2 regions of the Pseudorhizobium marinum genome follow, and region 2 is predicted to be linked to the other one. Evidence: riboswitches for the same ligand, from Rfam matches in the RefSeq annotation. Region 2 holds a riboswitch; the other holds the start of a gene.
What was found. A riboswitch is a leader RNA that binds a small molecule or an ion and turns the genes downstream of it on or off. The one in region 2 is predicted to bind S-adenosylmethionine.
Positions count from the first base shown of each region.

Region 1: another riboswitch for S-adenosylmethionine. It lies ahead of metA (homoserine O-acetyltransferase MetA); the one in region 2 lies ahead of EO99_RS0115060 (O-succinylhomoserine sulfhydrylase).

Region 1 covers NZ_JMQK01000003.1:195,156-198,555, forward strand. Annotated here, with positions in the region: gene EO99_RS0104970 (vWA domain-containing protein) at 1-325, opposite strand, end outside; gene metA (homoserine O-acetyltransferase MetA) at 327-1,247, opposite strand; SAM riboswitch at 1,303-1,380, opposite strand; gene EO99_RS0104980 (AAA family ATPase) at 1,423-2,262, opposite strand; gene EO99_RS0104985 (thiamine diphosphokinase) at 2,359-3,012, shown strand; gene EO99_RS0104990 (ABC-F family ATP-binding cassette domain-containing protein) at 3,016-3,400, shown strand, end outside.
Region 2 covers NZ_JMQK01000012.1:966-4,365, reverse strand. Annotated here, with positions in the region: gene apaG (Co2+/Mg2+ efflux protein ApaG) at 1-35, opposite strand, end outside; gene EO99_RS0115060 (O-succinylhomoserine sulfhydrylase) at 196-1,380, opposite strand; SAM riboswitch at 1,427-1,505, opposite strand; gene EO99_RS0115055 (2'-deoxycytidine 5'-triphosphate deaminase) at 1,581-2,675, shown strand; tRNA gene EO99_RS0115050 (tRNA-Gly) at 2,751-2,824, shown strand; gene EO99_RS0115045 (hypothetical protein) at 2,949-3,140, shown strand; gene EO99_RS0115040 (ribonuclease activity regulator RraA) at 3,271-3,400, shown strand, end outside.

The DNA of each region.
Region 1 (3,400 bases), on a different contig from region 2:
CGCCCAGCGCGTCGACAAGGCGTTTTTCCTCCTCGCTCAGATAGCGTTCGGCAAGCTTTCGAAGCCACTCCTCCGGCAATGCCACCGGGTCGACCCCGGGGTCGCTAGCCAGCGACTGCAGCCCGCGAAAATGGGCGGCAAACACCTGGTCGAACCGGTCGATATGCCGCTCGTCCTTCACCAGGCAGGTTCGGGCAAGGAAATAGAAGGCCTCGACGTCGAAATCCGCCAGCCCCTGCTTCATCCCCTCCAGCAGCGACAGATACTCCCGCAGCGTGACGGGAAGCCTTGCAGCCTTCAACTTGAGGAAGAACGGGAGCAGCATCCTAGACCGATCCAATCTTCTCCAGCTGGTAGGGCGTCGACTGGTAGATCTCGTTGATCCAGTTTCCGAACAGGAGATGGGCATGGCTGCGCCAGCGGTTCTGCGGCGTCAGGGTGGTGTCGTCGTGCGGGAAATAATTGTGCGGCAGCTTGATTGGCACGCCGGCATTGACGTCCCGGAAATACTCCTCGGCCAGTGACGTGGAGTCGTATTCGACGTGGTTGAACATGTAGAGGCGGCGACCCTGCGCTTCTTCAACGAGGCAGACACCCATTTCCTCCGATTCCATCAGGATCTTCAGCTCCGGCACCTTGGCGATATCCTCGCGCCGCACCTCGGTCCACCGCGATACGGGCACCTGGAAGTCGTCGGAAAAACCGGTCAGGAACACGGAAGCTGGACACAGGTTGCGGTGGCGGTAGACCCCGAAGGCCTTTTCCTTGAGCTCGTGCTTCGGCACGCCGTGGAAGTGATAGATGGCGGCCATCGCGCCCCAGCAGACATTCATCGTCGAATGGACGTTGGTCGTCGTCCAGTCGAGGATCTGCTGCATCTCGTCCCAGTAGGTGACGCTCTCGTAGGGAAGCGTCTCCACCGGCGCACCGGTGATGATGAAGCCGTCGTACTTGCGGTGCTTCACCTCCTCCCAGGTCTCGTAGAAGGAGAGCAGGTGTTCCTCCGAGGTGTTCTTCGCCTTGTGTCCGCCGATCCGCACGAGCGACAGTTCGACCTGCAGCGGCGAGGCGCCCACGAGCCGTGCCATCTGCAACTCGGTCTTGATCTTGTTGGGCATGAGGTTGAGCAGGCCGATCTGCAGCGGGCGGATATCCTGCCGCACGGCGACCGTTTCGGTCATCACCCGCACGCCCTCCTGGACGAGGGTTTCGAAGGCGGGCAGCGTATCGGGAATCTTGATCGGCATCGCACACTCACAAAACAAGAAACCGGCCGCGAACAAATCGCAACCGGCGCGTGAAGGTGGAACTCGCGCGGCCCTTTAGCGACTTGTTTAACGTGGCTGCAAGCCGGCCGGCCAAATCACCACACAATATCGTTCAATTAAACTTCGAAGCAGCAAAGGTCAAGAAAAGAGGAGTCTAACGTTCGCGGCGCGCCATGAAGGCCAGGCGCTCGAAGAGGTGGACGTCCTGCTCGTTCTTCAGAAGCGCGCCGTGCAGCTTCGGCAGCGCGGTCCTGACATCGGCGCCCAGATCGGCGGGATCGATGTCGTCGGAGACCAGCAGCCGGATCCAGTCCAGAGCTTCCGAGGTCGAGGGCTTCTTGCGCAGGCCCGGCGTCTCGCGGATTTCGTAGAAGCGCGTCAGCGCCTGGCGGACGAGCGCCTGCTTGATGCCCGGATGATGGACCTCGACGATCCGCGCCAAAGTTTCGGGGTCGGGAAAGCGGATATAGTGGAAGAAGCAGCGGCGCAGGAACGCGTCAGGAAGCTCCTTCTCGTTGTTCGACGTGATGATCACGACCGGCCGGACCTTCGCCCTCACCGTCTCACCGGTCTCATAGACATGGAATTCCATCCGGTCGAGTTCCTGCAGCAGGTCGTTGGGAAACTCGATGTCCGCCTTGTCGATCTCGTCGATCAGGAGAACGGTCTTCTCCGGCGCCGTGAAGGCCTGCCACAGCTTGCCCTGGCGGATGTAGTTGCCCACGTCGTTGACGCGGGCGTCGCCGAGCTGGCTGTCGCGCAGCCGCGAGACCGCGTCGTACTCGTAGAGCCCCTGCTGTGCCTTCGTGGTGGATTTGACGTTCCACTCGATCAGCTGAAGTCCGAGCGCCGAGGCGATCTGCCGGGCGAGCTCTGTCTTGCCGGTGCCGGGCTCCCCCTTGACGAGCAAGGGCCGCTCCAGCTGGATGGCCGCGTTGACGGCGACCAGCAGATCCTTGTCCGCGATGTAGTCTGCCGTACCCTGAAACTGCATGCGATGCCCCTGTCGAAGTTGCCGGCAACGTAAAAGCTCGGTTTCGGCTGTGCAAGCGGCTTTCCCTCAGCCCCGGCTTTGCGATATGGGCTTCCCATGATCAAGACCACATTCACCATCCTGCTCGGCGGGGATTTGACCCTCACGGATCGACTGCAGTATGCGATTGCCGGAAGCCGCTTCATCGCGGCCGACGGCGGCATGCGGCATGCGAAGCCTCTGGGCGTGGAGCCGGAGCTCTGGGTGGGGGATTTCGACTCCACGCCGCCGGCGCTCGTCGAGGACTGGCCGCAGGTCGAGCGACATCCTTTCCCGGCGGCCAAGAACGAGACCGACGGCGAGATCGCCACCGCGGAGGCGCTGGCGAGAGGGGCACAGCGGCTGATCCTCGCCGGCGCCATGGGCGGCGAGCGCAGCGACCATGCGCTTCAGCATTTTCTCCATGCACTGCGCCTGGCCGAGCAGGGCGTCGATGTGCTTCTGACATCCGGCCTTGAGGAAGGGATGCCCCTGATGCCCGGACAGCCCAGAGTTCTCGACGTGCCAAAAAGCTCGATGTTCTCCGTCATCGGATTTTCCGATCTGGAAAACCTGACGATCACCAACGCCCGCTATCCGCTCGACAGGTATTCTTTGCCCTTCGGCTCCGCGCGCACCATATCCAATGTGGCTGAGGGCCCCGTCTCCCTGTCCATCGATCGCGGCAGGGCGATGATCCTGGCCCGCCCCTATGACCTGACTGGAGCCTGAACCTTGGCACCCCCGATCCTGAAACTCGACGATATCTTCCTCAGCTTCGGCGGCACGCCGCTTCTGGCGGGTGCCAACCTGCAGGTGGAGCCCGGCGACCGCATCTGCCTTGTGGGACGCAATGGCTCCGGCAAGTCGACGATGATGAAGATTGCCGCCGGCATGGTCGAGGCACAGTCCGGCGAAGTCTTCCGGCATCCCTCCGCCACCATCCGCTATCTTGAGCAGGCCCCGGATTTCGGCAGCTACCAGACGGTGCAGGCCTATGCCGAGGCGGGATTGGGCCCCGGCGACGACGCCTATCGCGTTACCTATCTGCTGGAGCACCTGGGCCTGACCGGCGAGGAGGACCCCAACCGGCTTTCCGGCGGCGAAGCCCGCCGGGCGG
Region 2 (3,400 bases):
GCAACTTCGATATCTCGTGTACGGGCCCGATACATGACGCGGCGCTCTCAGTGAACTGTAGTCGGTATCATACAGCTTCCCGCGCGCGTCAAGGAAACTGAAACCGACACGGGCGCCCGTTCGTCCGTTTTCGGGACATTTCGAAGGTTAAGGATAACCGGAAGCGTTAACACCGCTTCCGGTTATCCTCCGTACTCAGGCCGGCACCTTCTCCAGTGCGCGGGCGAAGTCCTCGAGCAGATCCTGGCTGTCCTCGATGCCTGCCGAGAGCCGCAGCGTTCCCGCCGAAATGCCGAGTTCGGCGCGGGCCTCGTCCGTCAGGTTCTTGTGCGTCGTGGTCGCCGGATGGGTGATCAGGCTCTTGGCGTCGCCGAGGTTGTTGGAGATCTTCACCACCTCCAGCGCGTTCTGCAGCGCGAACGCCGCCTCCTTGCCGCCCTTCAGCTCCAGGCAGACGAGCGTCGACCCGCCGGTCATCTGCTTGGCGATGATGTCGGCCTGCGGATGGTCTGCCCGTCCCGGATAGATCACCCGCGCGACCTTCTTCTGGTCGGCGAGGAAATCGGCGATCTTGGCCGCACTCTCCGTCTGCTGGCGCACCCGCAGCGGCAGCGTCTCGATGCCCTTCAGGAGCGTCCAGGCGTTGAACGGCGACATGGCCGGACCCGTATGGCGGAAATAGTCCTGCAGGTGCTCCGCGACCCATTCGCTGTCGGACAGCACGACGCCGCCGAGGCAGCGGCCCTGGCCGTCAATATGCTTGGTCGCCGAATAGACGACGATATGGGCGCCGAGCTCCAGCGGCTTCTGGAAGAGCGGTGTCGCAAAGACGTTGTCGACGACGACCCTGGCGCCGATCTGGTTGGCAAGCTTCGCCACGCCGGCGATGTCGATCACCTCCAGCGTCGGATTGGTCGGGCTCTCCAGGAAGAAGACCTTGGTGTTCTTCCGGATCGCCTTTTCCCAGTTTTCCAGCGAACGGCCGTCAACGAGCGTGCATTCGATGCCGTATTTCGGCGCCAGCGTCTCGACCACCCAGCGGCAGGATCCAAACAGCGCGCGGGCAGCGACGATATGGTCGCCCGCCTTCAGCTGGCAGAGGATCGCAGCGGCAACAGCTGCCATGCCGGACGCCGTGGCGCGAGCCTCCTCGGCGCCTTCCAGCATGCACATGCGCTTCTCGAACATGTCGTTGGTGGGGCTGCCGTAGCGCGCATAGATGAAACCCTCGCTCTCGCCCTTGAAGCGGGCCTCGGCGGCCTCGGCCGTCTCGTAGACGAAGCCCTGCGTCAGGTAGATCGCTTCGGAGGTCTCACCGTATTGCGACCGCAGCGTGCCGCCGTGGACGAGCTGCGTTGCGGGGCGCCAATTCTGGGTCATGCGCTTGCACCTTTCAAACACAAAAAAACCGGCCGTGCATAAGCAGACCGGTCTCACCCCGGTCTTTTTAGCCATTTGTTTAACGTGGCTGCAAGCCGACCGGCCAAATCACCACGGGATAAATCTGCCTTACTCTCGGTCTTTGCTTGCGTCAATGGCCGCCATTTGGTTTTGTCGCGCCACGCAGGGGACAGAAGATCATGACGAGGACCACGGGCATTCTGGCGGACCGGGCCATTGCGGCGCTGTTCGAAAGCGGACGGCTCCTGTCCGAACGGGCGCTGGATGCCGACCAGGTGCAGCCGGCAAGCCTCGACCTGCGGCTCGGCGCCAAGGCCTTCCGGGTGCGGGCAAGCTTCATGCCGGGACCCAACAGCCTGGTGTCCGACAAGCTGGACAGGCTGAAACTGCATGTCATCGATCTTTCCGAAGGCGCGGTCCTGGAAACGGGCTGCGTCTACATCGTGCCGCTGATGGAAAGCCTCGACCTGCCGGCAACGATGTCGGCTTCGGCCAATCCGAAGAGCTCCACCGGCCGCCTCGACATCTTCACGCGCGTCATCACCGATTACGCCCAGGAGTTCGACAAGATCCCGGCCGGCTATTCCGGGCCGCTCTACCTGGAGATCAGCCCGCGCACCTTCCCGATCGTCGTGCGGCGCGGCTCGCGCCTGTCGCAGATCCGCTTCCGCACCGGCAATGCGGTGCTGAGCGAGCCGGAACTTTTGCAGCTGCACGAGGCGGAAACGCTGGTGGCCTCGCGCGAACCCAACATCAGTGGTGGCGGCATCGCGCTGTCGATCGACCTGACGGGGGACAAGGAAGGGTTGATCGGCTACCGCGGCAAGCACCATACGGCCGTCGTCGATGTCGACAAGAAGGCGCAGCACGACGTCTTCGACTTCTGGGAACCGCTCTTCAGCCGCGGCCGCAACGAACTGGTGCTGGATCCGGACGAATTCTACATCCTCGTGTCGCGCGAGGCGGTGCATGTGCCGCCGCTCTATGCCGCCGAGATGACGCCCTTCGATCCGCTGGTGGGAGAATTCCGCGTCCACTACGCCGGCTTCTTCGACCCGGGCTTCGGCCATGTGGCCGCGGGCGGCCGGGGAAGTCGCGCCGTGCTCGAGGTGCGCAGCCACGAAGTGCCGTTCATCCTGGAAGACGGCCAGATCGTCGGCCGTCTCGTCTACGAGTACATGCAGGACCCGCCGGAGGCGCTTTACGGCGTCGGCCTCGGCTCGAACTACCAGGCCCAGGGCCTGAAGCTCTCCAAGCATTTTCGCCTCGCGTGAAGCAGGCCACTCGTCGCGCCGTCATCGATCTACGCTTGACAGTTGCGGCGAACTGGGTGAACTCTGCCCGCCGTCGCGGGTGTAGCTCAATGGTAGAGCAGCAGCTTCCCAAGCTGACGACGAGGGTTCGATTCCCTTCACCCGCTCCAGCCTTCTCATTTCCGATCTCGCCGCACAGGTATCAGCCGTTGTAATTACCTGCTCAGGTCCGGGTGACGGTGCGAACATTTGCGGCGGTCGATCGTTGTCCTTTGACACGATCGGGAGAATGCCATGAACGACCAGCCCCACAGCAAACCGAGCAGCGACAGCAAAAAGCCCGTCCCCGAGGACGAGGCGGCCGTTTCGGGCAATCCGCCCGTCCAGCCGGTCGAGAACTTCGATCTCGGCGAGGCGGATGACGACCGGCGGATGTTCCAGAACGGCGACACCGACCGGACGGCGGACGACACCAGCAAGGAATGACGGTGAGACCGTAGGTTCCGGACCCTGCAGGAGACGGAAAAGCCGTTTCCGTTCCTTGACGCTTGAAAGGTCGCAGAAGAATATCCCGGCTGTGAAGGAGAGCGCTCCTTCCGCAGTGCGAGGAGATTTCATGCCGCTGGATCCGAAGACCATCGAGACGCTGAAGGGCGTTTCCACCGCCACGCTGACCACCGTGCTTCTGAAGAAGGGGCTCCGCAACGTCTGGATGCGTGGCACGAAGCCGCTGAAACCCGGGCAGC